Regions from separate parts of the Blautia sp. Sow4_E7 genome, predicted to be linked through region 1. Evidence: riboswitches for the same ligand, from Rfam matches in the RefSeq annotation. Region 1 holds a riboswitch; each other region holds the start of a gene.
The links. Region 1 has a riboswitch for cobalamin ahead of ACTQ50_RS10670 (sirohydrochlorin cobaltochelatase). Riboswitches for the same ligand answer to the same signal wherever they lie in the genome.

Region 2: it holds a riboswitch for cobalamin, as region 1 does, so the genes downstream of both, ACTQ50_RS16480 (ABC transporter substrate-binding protein) here and ACTQ50_RS10670 (sirohydrochlorin cobaltochelatase) in region 1, are expected to answer to the same signal.
Region 3: it holds a riboswitch for cobalamin, as region 1 does, so the genes downstream of both, ACTQ50_RS07470 (cysteine-rich small domain-containing protein) here and ACTQ50_RS10670 (sirohydrochlorin cobaltochelatase) in region 1, are expected to answer to the same signal.

Annotation. Positions count from the first base shown of each region.
Region 1 covers NZ_JBQKLL010000016.1:12,492-18,493, forward strand. Annotated here, with positions in the region: gene ACTQ50_RS10665 (Ig-like domain-containing protein) at 1-2,103, shown strand, start outside; cobalamin riboswitch at 2,402-2,577, shown strand; gene ACTQ50_RS10670 (sirohydrochlorin cobaltochelatase) at 2,804-4,054, shown strand; gene ACTQ50_RS10675 (hypothetical protein) at 4,152-4,766, shown strand; gene ACTQ50_RS10680 (alanine/glycine:cation symporter family protein) at 4,973-6,002, opposite strand, start outside.
Region 2 covers NZ_JBQKLL010000042.1:9,754-15,755, forward strand. Annotated here, with positions in the region: gene ACTQ50_RS16470 (ABC transporter ATP-binding protein) at 1-702, opposite strand, end outside; gene ACTQ50_RS16475 (FecCD family ABC transporter permease) at 699-1,766, opposite strand; gene ACTQ50_RS16480 (ABC transporter substrate-binding protein) at 1,809-2,900, opposite strand; cobalamin riboswitch at 3,003-3,190, opposite strand; gene ACTQ50_RS16485 (sirohydrochlorin cobaltochelatase) at 3,260-4,048, opposite strand; gene ACTQ50_RS16490 (inositol monophosphatase family protein) at 4,187-4,963, shown strand; gene ACTQ50_RS16495 (TIGR04100 family radical SAM protein) at 5,157-5,798, opposite strand; gene ACTQ50_RS16500 (pyridoxamine kinase) at 5,814-6,002, opposite strand, start outside.
Region 3 covers NZ_JBQKLL010000009.1:21,001-27,002, reverse strand. Annotated here, with positions in the region: gene ACTQ50_RS07495 (aldehyde dehydrogenase family protein) at 1-612, opposite strand, end outside; gene ACTQ50_RS07490 (class II aldolase/adducin family protein) at 685-1,548, opposite strand; gene ACTQ50_RS07485 (EutP/PduV family microcompartment system protein) at 1,745-2,251, opposite strand; gene ACTQ50_RS07480 (BMC domain-containing protein) at 2,258-2,635, opposite strand; gene ACTQ50_RS07475 (phosphatase) at 2,908-3,621, shown strand; gene ACTQ50_RS07470 (cysteine-rich small domain-containing protein) at 3,784-4,095, opposite strand; cobalamin riboswitch at 4,477-4,663, opposite strand; gene ACTQ50_RS07465 (GDSL-type esterase/lipase family protein) at 4,816-5,847, opposite strand.

The sequences.
Region 1 (6,002 bases):
TCCACAGATAAGGCTGTATGGTCCAGTGACAAGGAAAATGTTGCAAAAGTAGATCAGAATGGTACGGTAACTGCTGTGGGCGAAGGAACAGCTGTGATTACTGCAAAAGCTGGAAATTTCAGTGCGCAGTGTACAGTAACGGTAAAGAAAGGCTTCTCCATTGGAGTAAAAACCTATCTTCTTGATGAAAACGGGGCAACTCCTTCCAGGCTGACTGGTGTAGAAGTTACTTTAACTGATTCTGAAGGAAATGTTCTGAAGGAAACAAGTCAGAATACTACTACTTTTTCATTTACAGGCATAGATGCAACAAAAGAATATACACTGAAAGTAGTCAGAGATGGCTGCTATGTAATTGATGGAAAAACAAAAGAGCCAGCCGGATATTTTGTTTATACCACAAAGGTTACAAAAGAAAATGACGGTGCTTCCTATTCTGTTTACTTTAAGAAGGATGCGCTGATTGCAGCACTTAAGAAAGCTCCGGCAGATTATTCCCTTTATGATGAGGCGTCTGTACAGGCTGTGAAAGATGCTATTGCAGCAGCAAATCCTGATGAGACAGATTTTGCAAAGAGAGATGAAGCAGCGGCTAAGATTGAGGAGGCAGTCAGCAAACTGGTTCTGAAAGATGGAAAATATGCTGCAGCAGCAGAACCAGGAGAGAGCAATGCCGGTTTTGAGGCAAAGGACGTTGTGATTTTCACAGAAGATGGCGTACTGAAGGCAAGCTTTACAGGAACTCAGCCAGTTTACAAGAGGCTGTATCTGGGAACTGCTTCCGAAGCGAAAAAGGCAGTGAAGAGTGACACAGAAGATCCAAAACTGATCCAGGGTGTTGCAGTAGAAGAGGCTGATGGAAGTACTTCTTATCGTTTTACAATGCCAATTCCGGCATTAAATACAAAGGTAGAATTTGTTGCAAATAGTGGTACAGGTACAAGATGGCTTTCAAAAGCTCTTACATTTACTACTGATAAAGTGACGAAAGGTATTACCCTTGATACAACTGAGGAAATGCTGAATGTAGGTTCTGAGAAAGCGATCACAGCTACTGCAGCTGCTGATTACAGCACAGGTAAAAAGATCACATGGACTTCCAGTGATGAAAAGGTTGCGACTGTAACAGATGGTACAGTAAAAGCAGTAGGAGAAGGAAAAGCAGTGATCACAGCACAGGTTGGAGAGTTTACAGCAGAGTGCCAGATCACAGTTCATACTTATGAAACCCTTCCGGCAAGAACTGCAACCTGTACAAGAACCAGTCTTACAGAGGGCCTTAAATGCTCTGTATGCGGTGAGATCCTGAAAGCTCAGGTGGAAGGTCCGGCACTTGGACATAAAGAAGTAGTTCTTCCGGCTGTGAAAGCTACCTGTACCAAGGATGGATGGAGTGAAGGTAAGAAATGCTCTGTATGCGGTATCATCCTGAAAGCCCGCAAGCTTGTAAAGGCAAGCGGACATAAAGAGGTTGTGATCCCGGCTGTGGCAGCAACACAGGGACATACCGGACTTACAGAAGGAAAGAAATGCTCCGTATGCGGTGAGATCCTGACAGCCCAGAAAACCACACCGGCACTTCCAATCCTTGTTGCCAAGGTAACTGTAAGTGCGAAAAATTCCGTAAAGGTAGCAGCAGGCAAGAAAGTACAGCTTCAGGTGAAAACAGCTCCTTCTAATGCAGACAACAGCGCGGTAACCTGGAAATCCAGCAATACCAAGGTAGCAACTGTCAATGCAAAAGGCGTTGTAACTATGAAGAAAAATGCTGGTGGAAAGAGCGTTGTAATTACCGCAACTGCAAAAGACGGCAGCAAGGTATACGGTTCCATTAAGCTTACCTGCATGAAGGGCTATGTGAAGAAAATCACCATTTCCGGAAAGAAAACAGTCAAAAAAGGAAAGACCCTGAAGCTGAAAGCAAACGTTACAGCATCCAGTAAGGCAAACAAGAGCGTGGTATGGAGCTCCAGCAATACCAAGGTAGCAACGGTATCTTCCAAGGGTGTTGTGAAAGGGAAAAAGAAAGGTACTGTAACAATTACAGTCAGATCTCTTGACGGAACCAATAAGAAGGCAACGATCAAGATCAAAGTAAAATAAGTAAAAATGTTTAAATGCGATAATATCTGAATTGCTTTAAAATGGTCCATGGCATAGTCTGTGGACCATTTTTTTCTATGAAAGTTCTGGACGGCAGCCACGAATTCGTCATGCCTGCATGTTAGAAAATCTGCTGGAAATCTGTATAGAAGAGTGGACTGTGGAGGAGCGGAAAAATATGGCTGAGAAGATTTAAAGAAAATGTATAAATCCAGGCTGATTTACAAAAAATACATATTTTGTTCATAAAAAATACATGAAAATATGGTAATTTCTAATCATCCGAGTCGAATATGTATAATGGTTATAACGCAAGGGTTGCATCATGAACATGGTGCATAAAAGAGAATCCGGTGAGAATCCGGAACGATGCCGTCACTGTGTAAGGGAGCTGCTTCAGAGCCCACTGGGAAACCGGGAAGGGGAAGCGGCGTTGACCGAAGTCAGGAGAACTGCCTTGGCGTGGAATCTTAGGTCTGCGGTACACAGAACCTGTATTCTCATAACGATACATGAATATTTTCTAAATGTTTTTTGGAAGAAACGTGTGTATATGGGGATGGTTACAGTCGCAGAAAATGCGGCTGTTTTTTACGCGGTATGAGCCAGAGACTATGCTTGCATGAGACCTTGGCGATTGCCGCGGGATTCTTTATACGTGATTCTATCCGGAAATACAAGAAAAAAAGAGGAAAAAGAAATGAAAAGAAACTCTTTATTAGCAATCCTTCTTGCAGCTTCTATGGCAGCAAGCATGACAGTAGCAACTGGATCTGTTGCATTTGCAGAGACAGAGGAAGCTACAGAGGAGACAGCAGACGATGCAGAAGCAGCCGATGATGCAGAAGCAGCAGATGACACAGCGGATGCAGATCAGGAAGCTGCTGATAAAGTAGCAGCACTTATTGACGCAATCTATGTTCAGGAGAGAACAGATGATACAGACGCACAGTGCAAAGAAGCAAAAGAAGCATGGGATGCCCTTACAGATGCTCAGAAAGAGCTGGTAGAGGGAGAAGAAGCAAGCCCAGAGTATTTCGGACGTGACACAGGTGATGCTTCCAAGGATGATCCACGTAACCAGGATGAGATCGGTGACAATGAGCTTCTGGTTGTAAGCTTTGGTACATCCTTTAATGACAGCCGTGCTGAGGATATCAAAGGAATTGAGGATGCTCTTGCAGAAGCATTCCCGGATTGGTCTGTAAGAAGAGCATTTACCGCTCAGATCATCATCAATCATGTACAGGCAAGGGACGATGAGCACATTGACAACATGCAGCAGGCTCTTGAACGTGCTGTAGAGAACGGTGTTAAGAATCTGGTTGTTCAGCCTACACACCTTATGCATGGTGCTGAGTATGATGAGATGGTAGAAGCTATTGATGCGTACAAAGATAAATTTGAGTCTGTAGCAATCGCTGAGCCAATGCTTGGTGAGGTTGGAGATGACGCTACTGTTATCAACGACGACAAAGCTGCTGTTGCACAGGCAATTACAGATGAGGCTGTAAAAGAGGCTGGATATGACACCATGGAAGCTGCTGCAGAAGATGGAACAGCATTCGTATTCATGGGACATGGTACTTCCCATACAGCAAACGTTACATATGACCAGATGCAGACACAGATGGAGAACCTTGGATTCACAAACGCATTCATCGGTACTGTAGAGGGTGAGCCAGAGGATACCGCTTGTGACGTAGTAATTGACAAAGTTAAAGATGCTGGCTTCAAGAAAGTAATCCTTCGTCCACTTATGGTTGTTGCTGGTGACCACGCAAACAACGATATGGCTGGTGATGATGACGATTCCTGGAAGAGCATGTTCGAGGCTTCTGGAGATTTTGATGAGATCGATTGCCAGATCGAAGGTCTTGGAAGAATTGATGCTGTAGAGCAGCTTTATGTAGCTCATACTCAGGCAGCTATTGATTCTATCGCTGAGTAATCAGAAGAATAAATTTTATAGCATACAGGCAGCTGCTCCACGGTGGGGCAGCTGTTTGAGTAATAAAATATAAGAAAGAAAAGCAAGGAGAGTTATTATGAAACGTTCATTAGTCATTTTATTAACAGCAGTAAGTATTTCCACTATGACAGCAGCAACTGCATTCCCGGCATTTGCAGAGAGTACAGAAGCCACAGCAGAGGAGCCAGCAGATGATGCAGCAGCTACGGATAGTGAGCTTGAGGACGGCGTATACGGCGTAGAGTTTGACACAGACAGCGGTATGTTCCATGTAAATGAGGCTTGCAACGGAAGAGCTACCCTCACTGTAAAGGATGGCAAAATGACCGTTCATATCACTCTTGTTTCCAAGAATATTGAAAATCTTTTCCTTGGAACCGCAGAGGATGCACAGAAGGACGGTGCTAAGCTGATCCAGCCTACCATTGATAAGGTAACTTACAGTGATGGTATGACAGAGGAAGTTTATGGATTTAATGTCCCAGTGGAAAAACTGGATGAGGAATTTGACCTGGCCATCATTGGCAAAAAGGGAAAATGGTATGACCATAAGGTAAGCGTTACGGATGTACAGGAGCAGACTGAGGAAGAGAAGAATGCAGTTGAGATCGGCGAGGAAGAGGAAAGCGAAGATGCTGAGGCTACTGATACAACCGCAGATGCAGCTGCTGAGGAAGAGTCCAAGGATTGATCTTCAGAAAAATAAAAGATCTGCCGGAAGTTTCATTTTATGATGAAAATGAATTATTCGGAAAATTTTATTAGAGAATGAATGAAAAAAGGGACATCCCATGAGTGAAAATGTATTCATGAGATGTCCTTTTTGTATAGCAGGAGATTCCAATGTGATTTCCTATCACATAAAAAACAGGCTCCGAAGAGCCTGTCCTTTACCATTTATTTCCCTCTCCCTTCTCCTGCGAAATACTCTTTCGTCAGTTTTACAACTGTACCGGAGAGCAAGAACAGGGCGATCAGGTTGGGAATCGCCATCAGGCCATTAAAGGTGTCTGCAATATTCCACATCAGCCCCAGGTTTGCAGTTGCACCAACAATAGCAACCAGGGAATATACAACCATAAAAGGCTTGATCACTTTTTCGGAAAACAGGAACTCGATGCAGCGGGCTCCGTAAAGTCCCCATCCAAGAGCTGTGGAAAAAGCAAAGCAGCACATAGCAACAGCAGTAAAGATGGATACCCAGTTTCCGTATGTAGAAGTAAATCCAAGGATGGTCAGTTCTGCACCTGCAGCTTCGCCGTAATTGACCGTAACACCGCTGCAAAGGATAACAAGTGCAGTCAGGGTACAGATCACGATGGTGTCTGTAAATACTTCGAAAATACCGAACATACCCTGTTTTACAGGCTTCTTGGTATCTGCACATGCGTGGGCAATGGATCCGGTACCAAGGCCGGCCTCATTGGAGAAAATACCACGGGAAACACCCTTTTTCATACTGGTGAACATGCTTCCGATGATTCCTCCGGTTACCGCTGCTGGCTGGAATGCACCGCGGAAAATAGAAGCAAACACAGATGGTACGTGCTGGATGTTCAGAAGGATCACCCCAAGTCCAAGAAGGATGTAAAGCAGTGCCATAAATGGAACCAGCTTCTCTGTAACCTGTCCGATACGTTTGACTCCGCCAAGAAGGATCATGGCAATGAGAATGGCAATGATAATGCCAATGATCAGGTTGGAAGTGGAAACGGAGCTTTCGCTGATCACGTTATAATTCAGCAGTGCGGAATTGACAGCAGTGGTGATGGTGTTGACCTGTGTGGCATTACCGGTTCCAAATACGGTGAGGACACCAAATGCAGCGAACAGATAAGCCAGCCAGTTCCATTTCTTTCCAAGACCGTTTTTAATATAGTACATAGGACCGCCTACCAGCTCGCCGTTTGCGTTGATCTCACGGTAG
Region 2 (6,002 bases), on a different contig from region 1:
TACCGTATAGATCCGCCGGATCAGCTCCGGTGTCAAAACCTCCCTAGGGGTGCCTTCACCCTCCAGAACACCGTCTTTTAAAACATAGATCCGGTCACAGTATGCAGCCGCAATATTCAGATCATGGATTGCGGAAATCACGGTAACATCCAGATTCTTTACCAGCTTCATCAACATGATCTGATGGGTAATGTCAAGATGGTTGGTAGGCTCATCCAGGATCAGGGCAGGCGTCTGCTGTGCAAGAGCTCTTGCAAGAATTACCCGCTGCTGTTCACCTCCTGATAAAGTGGAAAAGCTGCGGTCTGCAAATTTGTCCATCTGAACGGTTTTCAGCGCTTCTTCTACGATCCGGTAGTCATCTGCATTGTCTCTTTCCAAAGTTTTCTTATGAGGCGCACGTCCCATCAAAACCACTTCTCTTACGCTGAAATCAAAATTATAGTAATTGTGCTGGGCTACCACTGCCATTTTCCTTGCGGAGCTTTTTGCATTCATGGAATAAAGCTCTTCCTCATCAAGATATACAGCTCCGGAATCTGCCTTTAATACACGGTAAATACACTTCAGCAAAGTGGACTTTCCACTTCCATTAGGTCCAATGATCCCCACCAGTTCCTTATCCCTGGTTTCAATGGAAATTCCCTTAAGGATTTCCTTTGCCTGAAAATTTACCCGGATGTCTTCTGTGGTTATTTTCATCCCTTTTTCCCTCCGAAACCATAAGATTTGCGAACCAGCAAATAGATAAAGCAAGGAGCTCCGATAATAGAAACCAGAACACCGATAGGCATTTCTGAGTTTTTCAGGATCACACGGCACGCCACATCACACCAGATCAGAAAGGAACTGCCAAGCAGGGCGCTAAGCGGGATCAGGCGGCTGTGGTCTGTTCCAAACAGGATTCTCACCACATGAGGGATCACCAGCCCCACAAAGCCGATCACTCCGGCACAATACACGGCAAAACCTACCATCACAGAAGAAAGGATCAGGTATGCAGTCCGAAATCTGTGCAGATCTGTTCCCAGAGTAATAGATACTTCATCTCCAAGCAGCATTAGATTCAAATTCCTGTACTGTGTCCAGAAAAGCACTACACACACCAGCGTCACAGGAAGCATCACACTTACTCTTGACCAATTGGCTCCTGCAAGACTTCCCATGTTCCACTTCATAACCTCTGTGGCACCATTTTTATCATTTGTTATGTAGATCACAAAATTGGAAAAAGCAGAACAGACTGCGCTGATTGCCATTCCTGCAAGAATCAGCTTTGCTGATGTTGCTTTGCCTCCCATATTGGCAATTGCAATAACCGCAAAGGAGGTGACCATGGCTCCTATAAATGCGCAAAGCCCTACGGAGTTTCCTCCAAGGAAGCCGCCGATTCCAAGCATGATCGCCAGAGTTGCCCCAAAAGAAGCACCGGAAGAAATTCCAAGTACATAAGGATCTGCCAAAGGATTCTGCACAATTGCCTGCATGACCACGCCACACACAGAAAGGGCCATACCTACCGCCAGTGCCAGAAGAACTCTTGGAAGACGGATCAGCCATACAACATCATGAATGGCCCCCTCAGAGTAGGAGGCCATACTTTTTATGTGGAATATTTTGTACAGGATCACGCTGTATACATCCTTCAATGACAGATCTGCATTTCCAAATGTAACAGCTGCCAGTATGGAAAAAATCAGAAATGCGGCAAGTCCCACAAGGGCTGTTGCATAAATAGATGAACGAAAAATTTTCTCTTTTTTCACTGTTTTTTCCTCAATATTTAAGTATCCGTTCCAAAACAGAAATTAATCAATTGCAACGTCAGGATATAATCCTTTTGCAAATGTCTCCACTCCGTCCTGGGTACGGGTTGCACTTGCGTACATTTCGCTGAGCATGATCGGATATACACGGCCATTCTTTACTGCGTCAAGGCTCTGGAGGGCCTCATCATCCTGGATCACAGCCATCTGGCTTTCCAGAACACTCTGTGGATCGTCACCTGCATATGGCATGTATACCACAAAGATCACATCCGGGTTTGCAGCAATGATGTCCTCTTTTCCAACGGTAGAGGCATCCGGATTTGCAAGAGTTGCACCTAACTTGGTTACCATATCTCCGCCGAGGCTGCTTGCGCCGTAGTTTGTAATGTCCTCACCAAGTGGCTCAAGAACCATTACAGTAGGTTTCTCTTCTACGTCTTTTGTTGCCTCAAGTGTGTTGTCAATAACAGCTTTGATATCGTCAACAATTGCTTCTGCTTTATCCTGTACATCAAAGATCTTACCAAGATTCAGGATATCTGTATATTCATTTTCCAGTGTTCTCTCACCACCTGGACGGGTGTTGGAGTTATAGTAAGTATTGCAACCTTTGTCGATCCAGTTGGTTACATTTCCAAGGTTCTTATCAGAAAACAGGGAACTCCAGGAAAGGATCATATCTGGCTCCAGCATGGTTACAGTTTCAAGGGATGGGGTAAATTCATCAAGATAATTGGTTTTAGAAAATGCTTCTTTCAGATCATCCGGAACTTCATTATCAAGGCCTGCAGTTGCAACAAGGCGGTCCTCAAGTCCAAGTGCCAGCATTGTCTCAATGCTGCCCTGGTATACAGCGATAACCTTTTCCGGTGCTTTTTCATAGGTGGTTTCGATCTCGTTTCCATCGTAATCATAGGTGGTGATAGTTAAAGGATACTCTGTTCTGGTCTCGCCCTCAGAAGCAGTCTCTTCCTCGGAAGCATCTGCGGTCTCTTCTGCCGGCTGGTTATCCTCTTTGATTGTCTCGGAGTCTGCACGCTCTGCTGCATACACTGCAGGTGATGCGGACATAGTCATAGCAGCTGCCATCATCATAGCCATGATTCTTGTGGTTAAAACTTTGTTTTTCATTTCTTTTCCTCTCTTTTCGTTTGTTTTCGTAACCGAAAAGATGGGGCTTCAAAAAGCGTCACTGCTGCCAGTGACTTAAAAGGCACTTTTTACGGAAGCTCCTCTTCTTACCTTCGTCAAGCAGGTTTCCTGGCTCGCAGGTAGTAGCAGCATGGCTTCCCTTCTCACGCATATGCGCAATGGTTTTCATAAGCCAGCCTTCCTGTATACAGTGGCCGCAACCGTTCAGGCTTTGCACCTGATTCCCTCTCACAGCGAAATCGCTGTTCACTTAACTGGTATTCAATTACTTCAACAGTCTAGCATATCTCTTCTTTAAAAACAACAACATTATTTGCCAATTCACAAATTGGGGGCAATTATCTGGCGGTTTTTACATGCTCTACAAACAGACTCCGGATGCTTTCGTATTCGCCAAGCCCCTTCAGAACGGTTTCAACTTTATAGCCTTTCGCTCCGATCACATTTTTCCAGGAATCTGCTTCCTCCCCTGCCATATCATTCCTGGCATGGTCACCTGCCACGATCATAAACGGTGCGAGCACAACCTTCCTGGCGCCGCTTTTCTCCAGCTGGTTCAATGCCTGGTCAATTTCTGGATAGCCCTCTACAGTTGCCACGATCACATTTTCATATCCCATATCTTTAAATCTGTAATCAAGAGCGGCATAAACTGTATTTGCATAGTGCTCAGTTCCATGTCCCATAAGTACAAGTGCAGTCTTCTTATCCTGAATGACAGGAAAAGCATCTGCAATTGCTTTTACCACATATGCATTGTCTTCTTCTGTGGTAAGCAGCGGATTACCGAATTTCACAGACTGGAAGTGATCAGCAGCTGCAAGAACATCTGCTTTCATAAGATCGTTCTCCACTCCATTCATTACGTGAGTTGGCTGAACGGTCACCTCCTCGATTCCGTCCTGTGCCATACGCTCCATGGCTTCTTTCACGTTATCATAATGAATATGATCCCGTTTTTCAATTTTTGCCAGGATCATCTTGCTGGTCCATGCACGATAGATCCTGTACTGGGGAAAAGCGTCTCCAATTGTCTCTTCAATTGCGTCAATGGTCACTTTCCTGGTGTCCTCATGGCTGGTTCCAAAGCTTACCACGAGAATTGCTTTCTTGGTGAAATTACCCATTCTCTTACCTCCATAATTTTATTTTTACACTGTAATTATAAGGTAAAAATAAATTTTTACAACTCAATTTTTCGCATTTTCAAAGCCTTGTCCTTCCTGTTTATTTATGGTAAATTTTATCCTGGAGGTGTTACTCATATGAATAAAGAAAATCAATCTAAGATCATAGAACTTGTAAAGCAGACAAAGCCGCTGATCTTTCAGGAAATGACGCACGAAAAGGTTACGGAAAAAGGGGCTGCTGACTATGTGACCAATGTGGATGTGGCTGTGCAGAATTATCTGAAAGAGGCGCTTGGAAAGGAATTTCCGGATATCGCACTGATTGCTGAGGAAAAAGAAAACCTGGGGCTGGATCCGGCGAAATCTTACTGGATCCTGGATCCTATTGATGGAACTACCAATTTAATCCGGGATTATCACCTGAGTGCCGTTTCCCTTGGACTTTATGAAAATGGGGAGATTACTTTCGGGGTGGTTTATAATCCATTTACCGAGGAACTGTTCTATGGGGCAAAAGGGGAAGGTGCCTACCTGAACGGGGCTCCTATCCATGTCTCTGACCAGCCCGAATTCAAGGACGCGGTAGTGTCCTTCGGTTCTTCTCCTTATGAGAAAAACAGGGCAAAGGAATTGTTCCCGGTATTTTATAATATCTTTATGAACTGTGCAGACTTCAGGCGTACCGGTTCTGCTGCGCTGGATATCTGCTATGTGGCTTGCGGAAGGCAGCATGCTTATCTGGAACAGAATCTGAAGCCCTGGGATTACAGTGGGGCTACCATAATTCTCAGAGAAGCTGGCGGCACTATCACCAACTGGGGAAATAAGGAGCTGCCTTATCTGACGAACTCGGATATCCTGGCTTGCGTGCCGCAGTTCCGGGAGGTTTTACTGAAGCTTATAAATGCATAACAAGGCTTCGGCCTACTCTCAAAAGTCCTAAGTTCTCATATAAGCACGTACTTTGGCTTGTTATTAGAAAAAATGAAAGACACCACTTCAGATTTTTATACATATAAAATCTAATAAAAATGTGTTAGGTTTTATATACGATCTGTTATGGTGTCTTTTTTATTTAAGCATATCTGCTTATATTCTTTCGCTTTTATTCTGCTGTATATTCACGCACTCTTAACGGAATGCCAAGTTTCTCTGCCACTTTGCGGCTTTTCTCAACATTCTCTTTGCCAATACAATCTACAACCGTAAATTTCACATTATCCGTATACTGCTTGCAATCCTGTGCAAATTTCAGCATGGCATCAAAGGCTTTTTCACCGTAAGCCGGGCGTACTACTTCGTTATAGGACTTGGCATCTGGCATGTTCAGGCTGATAGATACAACATCTACAGCCTGACAGACTTCCTTCGCAATGGAACGCTTATTGATCAGGTCTCCAAGGCCATTGGTATTCAGACGAAGCTTAATTCCCGGGCAAGGGTTTCCGTTCCGGTCTAAATGTGCCGGATATTTGCTTCTCATATATTCACTGACTGCGATCAGTTTATCCAGTGCCATGGTAGGCTCTCCATAGCCGCAGAAAACTGCCTCCTTATAACCGGAAAAGTCAAATGCATCAATTGCCTTATAAATCTCTTCCATGGCAGGTTCTTTCTCAAACCACAAGGTCTTCGCTCCGCCTACGGAATCTCCGTTGTTGCGGATGCAGAAAGTGCAGTTGCAGGGACATTTGTTTGTCAGATTAAAATATACTTCATCATTATAACAATAAACAATATCAGCCATTATTCACACGCTCCTTTATAAAAGTTCTCCTAAATATTTTTCAAAACAGACACCATCATTTCGGTCTGTACCTTCCTGTACGGTCTTTGCAATGGCTTTGGAAAGGAAATTCACAGCCAGTTCCACGCAGCTCATCATGGACATGCCCTTCACCAAGCCAGCACTTAATACAGAAGCAAACAGATCTCCTGTTCCAGAATAGCT
Region 3 (6,002 bases), on a different contig from region 1:
CATGATGTTGCTTGTCTCTAATGTAGGTTTCTCTACTGTAACTGCGATATTGTCCGGGCCGCCTGATTCCAGGGATGCCTCGTTCAGAAGGTTGATCGCATAAATAGAGGTCTTGATTGCTGCCGGATGTGGGTTGAATACAACTGTATTTCCGCCTGCCAGCATACCGATGGTATTACACAGAATGGTCTCACTTGGGTTGGTACACGGAGTGATGGCTCCGATTACGCCGAATGGTCCCATCTCGATCAGAGTTAATCCTCTGTCGCCAGACCATGCTGTTGTGCTGAGATCTTCTGTACCTGGGGTTTTATCTGCTACCAGATGGTGTTTCAGGATCTTATCCCCTACATTTCCCATTCCGGTCTCATCAACACCCATACGTGCAAGGATTTCTGCATTTTCTTTGGTTTTTCTACGAATGCAGGTAATAATTTTTTCTCTCTGGTCCAAGGACATTTTCCGAACGATCTTCTGGGAAGCTTTCGCTGCCTCGATAGCTTCGTTCATATCTTTGAAAATTCCATGTTTACCGGCCGGAGCGTCTGCAATCTGCATTTTTGCCATTACTTCCTGTACAATATCCTGTACCATGCTTTCGCTGATTGGCATGAGATTGTTCCTCCTTAAAAATCGCCTGTAGCTGCTCGGGTTTCTCACAGCTGCCAGCCTTTATAGTTTTGATTATTTCAGTCCTAACTGAGCCATAACCTGTTTTGTGATCTTAGCTACTAACTCTGCGTCTGCGTTAGCTGTATCTGCTGCTGGAGCATCGCTTCCGCCAACGAAATCATACTGATATCCTGGGAACTGTTTGTAGTCCTCATTATGGCAAGCGCCGCCGCAGTTGTGGCAGTTCATGCCGTCTTTGTTCTGACAGAGGTTTGCAGGATGTTTTCCTGGCATACCGAATTTACGACGGATCTCATAAAGTTTCTTGATGTTCTCTTTGTCGAATTCCTTCGGGCCGCCAAGAAGTTTGCTCTGATACAGAAGCTGTGCGTAGAACTCTACGGACTCCATCTTCATGTATGCAGCGTTCAGGTCTGTGCTCCATGTAAGAGCTCCGTGGTTTTCAAGAAGAACTGCATCGAAGTATGGAAGATATTTCTCAAGGTTGTCCGGGATCTCCATTGTAGACGGTGTACCGTACTCAGCGATCGGAACGCATCCAAGAGCGATAACAGCCTCTGGCATGATCGGCTGTGTAAGCGGGATACCTGCGATAGCGAAGGATGTTGCATAAATCGGATGAGCATGTACAACAGATCCTACATCAGGTCTCTTCTCATATACTCTCATGTGCATCTTGATCTCAGAAGATGGTTTGAATCCTTGGTTAGCCTGAAGAACATTACCCTTAGCATCTACTTTACAGATGAACTCTGGAGTCATGAAGCCTTTGGATACACCAGTAGGTGTGCAAAGGAACTCATTGTCATTCAGTTTTACGGAGATGTTACCGTCATTTGCTGCAACCATGTTACGGTTATAGATTCTTCTTCCGATGTCGCAAATCTGTTTTTTGATTTCGTATTCGTTTACCATGCTTTTTTCCTCCTTAAGCACATTCAGGTACGGTGGATTATGTAAGTTATAGTACCGCACCGGGTAACTTATCATGGCTAGGCATAGCTAGCCTGTTACTTTTTTTGGTTATGGTGTAAGTTTACACCATTCCACACCATAAGTCAAGGTTTTTCCGTTGTTTTATGTTGTTTTGTGTGGAATTTTTCCCAGATTGCTATGTTGTTTTTCGTGGTTTTCCTGTTTTTTCCACATCTTCCTGATTGGCTTCTGCTTCTTCCCATGGCATCACATCCCCTTCTTCCCGAAGATGCTCCAGGATTTCCGGGATTCCCTGCTGTTTCTTGGAATCCACATAAATAATGGTCTTGCAGCCGGCAAGCTTCAGCCAGGATGTGGCAAGCTTCACGTTGGCATTTGGATCATTGATCTTGGTCACGATCCCGATCACCTCACGGTTCGCCATGCAGGTGATACAGGGCGGGAAAAGGCAGTAGGGCTCGATGGCGGAAACCAGCAGGCCTACCACATCAGATTCATATGTATATAACGCCAGGGCGTGTCCCAGTCCCTTGGTCTGGGCATACTCTCCTGGCGTATCCACGATCACATCAAAATTATTCACATACTGTGTTTTATGGTAATGTATTTTTTCACCGCGTAGGGCCTGGGTAAGAGTGGTCTTTCCTGCCTCGCTGCGGCCGATCAGAACAAGTTTCTTCATATTATATCAGGTCCTTGTGATCGGGCATAAAGTAAAGCCCAGTTTATTTCCCACGTAGTCCAGAATAGCGCTGGTGGATGCTTCCACTTCTGATACCGTACCGGTGATGATCAAGCTGCCGCTGAAACGGTCTACAAATCCCAGTTCGATCCCGGATGACTTCATAGCGATATCCGCCATAATGATAGCGGTCTCTGCCGGGCTTACGGTCATGATTCCAATGGCTGCCCTTGAATAATCCAAAGAGGGATCCAGTCCCAGTTTGGTATAAAGGATCTTATCCGGATTGGCAATGATGTGGGCCAGGGAAATCTGCTTGCCCGGTACCAGTTCCTGCACAATCCGCTGTTTCATTTCCGGAGACATATTATCTGTATATCCCATGTTTACCTCCTAAAACGGACATGTCGCCTGGCGGCGGCATCACCATATATGAAAGTCCGTATCTTCCTATAATCCTGTTTCTGAATGTATCTCTGTCCTTAATTATACCTTTCCATTTCTTCACTGTCAACAAAAAGCAACAGGTATCAGCACACTATATGTGGTTTTTCCTGTATTTCATTGTTGTTTTTATTTGTTTTCTATCTTTTTTCCGTTTTTACTGTTGACATGCTATTTTTCCTCTGTCATACTAAAACAAAGGAGTTGATTTTATGTATCTTTCTGATATACATACTCATTCTATCGCCAGCGGGCACGGTACTAGCTGTACCATCAGCGACATGGCGAAGGCAGCTTCCAGGAAGAGGCTGAAGCTTCTTGGGATCACAGACCACGGGCCGGCTACTCTGGCAGCTGGGACTTCCTCTTATTTTCGAAGTCTGACCTATTCCCCCAGGAAACGATTTGGAGTGGAATTATTGTATGGAATTGAACTGAATATTCTGGATACAGATGGAAAAGTAGATCTGGAACAGGAGCTTCTTAATAAGCTGGACTATGCCATTGCCAGCATGCATTATCAGAATTTCCGTCCAGGGACACGGGAAGAAAATACCACAACATTTCTGAACGTAATGAAAAATCCTGTGGTAAAAATACTGGGACATATTGACAATACCCAATATGATGTGGATTACAATGCAGTTGTAAAAGCCGCCGGCGAAAACGGCGTGATCCTGGAGATCAACGAAGCTTCCCTGGCTCCTTACGGATACCGGGGCGACACACGGACTAACTGCGCACAGATTCTGGCCTGCTGCCGGAAGTACCTGGTTCCTATCGTACTTTCCAGCGACAGCCATGGGGCCGAACATATTGGAGATTTCACTTATGCTGCTGATTTCGTCCATGAGGCCATGTTTCCGGAAAGCCTGATTCTCAACAACCAGATTCCCAAATTAAAAATGCTGTTAAGTATAAGATAGCAAAAAACTCTCCTGAATTATAAACCACTTTTTTCACTTCGTTTATATATTCAGGAGAGTTTTCTTTTACTATTCACAGATATTTTTTCGCAAGATGATTTCTGCAAACAGGATCTGCAGAAAACCCAGGCATGCAGTGTGAAATGCCATCTGTGCGATTAACTATTTCTCATCTGTATTTCCCTGCTCTGCCTCTCTTACTTTCTGCATCATTGCCGCCAGTTCCTGGTATTTTCCAGTCACATAGCCGTAGTTTTTCCTCTTATGGGGAAACTGGCAATTGGTGCAGTCCTTGAAGCCTTTTTCGTTATATTTAAAATTCCCGCCGCACTTATCTCCCAGTGCATAAAGAGGGCAATAGCAGAACAGGCAGTTAAAATCTTCCGGGTCTGCCCCTTTGTGGCAGGGGAAAAATTCGCATTTCTTGTGGCTGAAATAAGAGTATTCTTTGTCTTCCCAATATTTCTTCTTCATACTGTTCTACTTATCTCCTATAGTTCAAACTCTTCTGTGCAAACCGTTTCATAATGTACAGCGCTTAAGCAGCACAAACTTGTTTCCACCAGCTGACTACAATGTGTTTTTGCAATAAAAGAGTAAAAAAAATACCGCTATAGCGGTTTCCAAATCATCGTCCTTATTTAAGAGGGAGCGATGCTACCCCGGGGTAGAATATGATCCGTTCATATATACGCGGAGGGAACGGTTTCATCCGAAGTAGTATCGCCTGCCATTTAATCTGTATAATTCTTCTGAACAGGCGATTATTCCATAAAAAATGTCCACTCACAAAAGCGGACAACATCTCGGGGCTGCGGATTCCCCAAAACTGGTTGTTACACTTTCATCGGAAGTTTAACCTCGCCATACCAAGCAGGTTTCCTGGCTCCAGGATCATCGCTCCTCTCTCCTTCTCATGCATCTGCACAATGGACTCTGAGATTCGCTCCTCTGTTACAGTGACCGGATCGCTCAGGTTTCACACCTGATTCCCTCTTTCTGCCAGCTCATAGCCTTCAGCACTTAATATGTTCAATATGGAATTATACTGACATTATAGTACCACCGGTCACTGTGTTTGTCAACCCTTGATGAGAAACTTTTGTTATTTTTTTATCAACCTGTAGCGGCTGTCCGCAGATTGCCTGGCAATGACTGCGCGGGATCTTGTTCATAAGCAAAGTTTAACGCGATTCAGCCTGCAATCTCACGGATCTTCTCCACCAGAACTTTCGCTGTCTTCTCATGGGATGGATGTCCTGGATGCTGTCTTGAGCCAAATTCCCCTTCCAGGGTATCTGGCAGTTCCACAAACTCAACACGTTCATCCCCGGACTTTGTCTTATAATTCTGAATCGCATTTTCAATGGTAGACTGGATTCCATTTCCAAGCATTCCGTAACACCACAGAATATAGCTTTCCGGATTACAGTCACGCAGTTTTTTCAAAAAATCCTCCACTGCATTTCCCACCTTTTCCATATCCTTGGTGCCGCTGCCGTCATTTGTTCCCAAATTTACCACAATCACGTCTGGCTGGAATTTCTGGAAATCCCATTTTTCAAAAGCTCCCAGTTCCTTGTTTCTCTCTCCGTTCAACAGGCCGCACACCTGCTCGTAATAGGGCGGGATTGCCTGTTTTTCATCCCCTTCCCAGGAACAGAAAACGCCCCATCCGCTCTGGCTTATGCAGTGATAAATTGCATCCAGCTCTTTCGCTGCCATATACGCATAATTGTCCACACAATTAAAGCAAAAAGAATTCCAGGTCATTTCCCCGCCTGCTCCGCTTCCGCCTTCCCCGGAAGTGATACTGTCTCCGATCACCTCCAGCCTCATTTTCGGCTCTTCAAGAGGGCAGAATTCTCCGTCTGTCTGCACTTCCAGTATCTGAAATAGTGTTTTCTCATCTGTTGGAAAAGCAGGCGTATCACGAAGAAGCTTCACGTTCCGGATCTTATCCCCCTCCATGTTTCGAAAAAGACAGATTTTCTGTTCCCCTTTGTTTACCATAAGACGCTGACTCAGTGCACCGTCTACGATCACATCTGCCCAGGGCTCAAACAGCTCGTAATCTGAGCGGACCGTCACCCACGCTTCTGTGGCCTTTATATTCATTTCAATCCCGGAAGCCGTCCAGAACAAGGTAACCGGCTCCAGACTTCCATTTGTCCTGCCAAGAACTCTTAAATATGGAATTTCCCTGATCTTATAATCTTTCAGCATTTTCTTTTCCTCTCTTCTGGTTCTATGAAGCGCATTTTTCGTTATCCTAAACGTTTTCGCAGCTTCACAGCTGAATGCATAACAGTTATCGCTATTATACTTCTTTTCTATTTACATTTCTATATTCCAATAGAATTTTTCTCCTATGAAAAAAG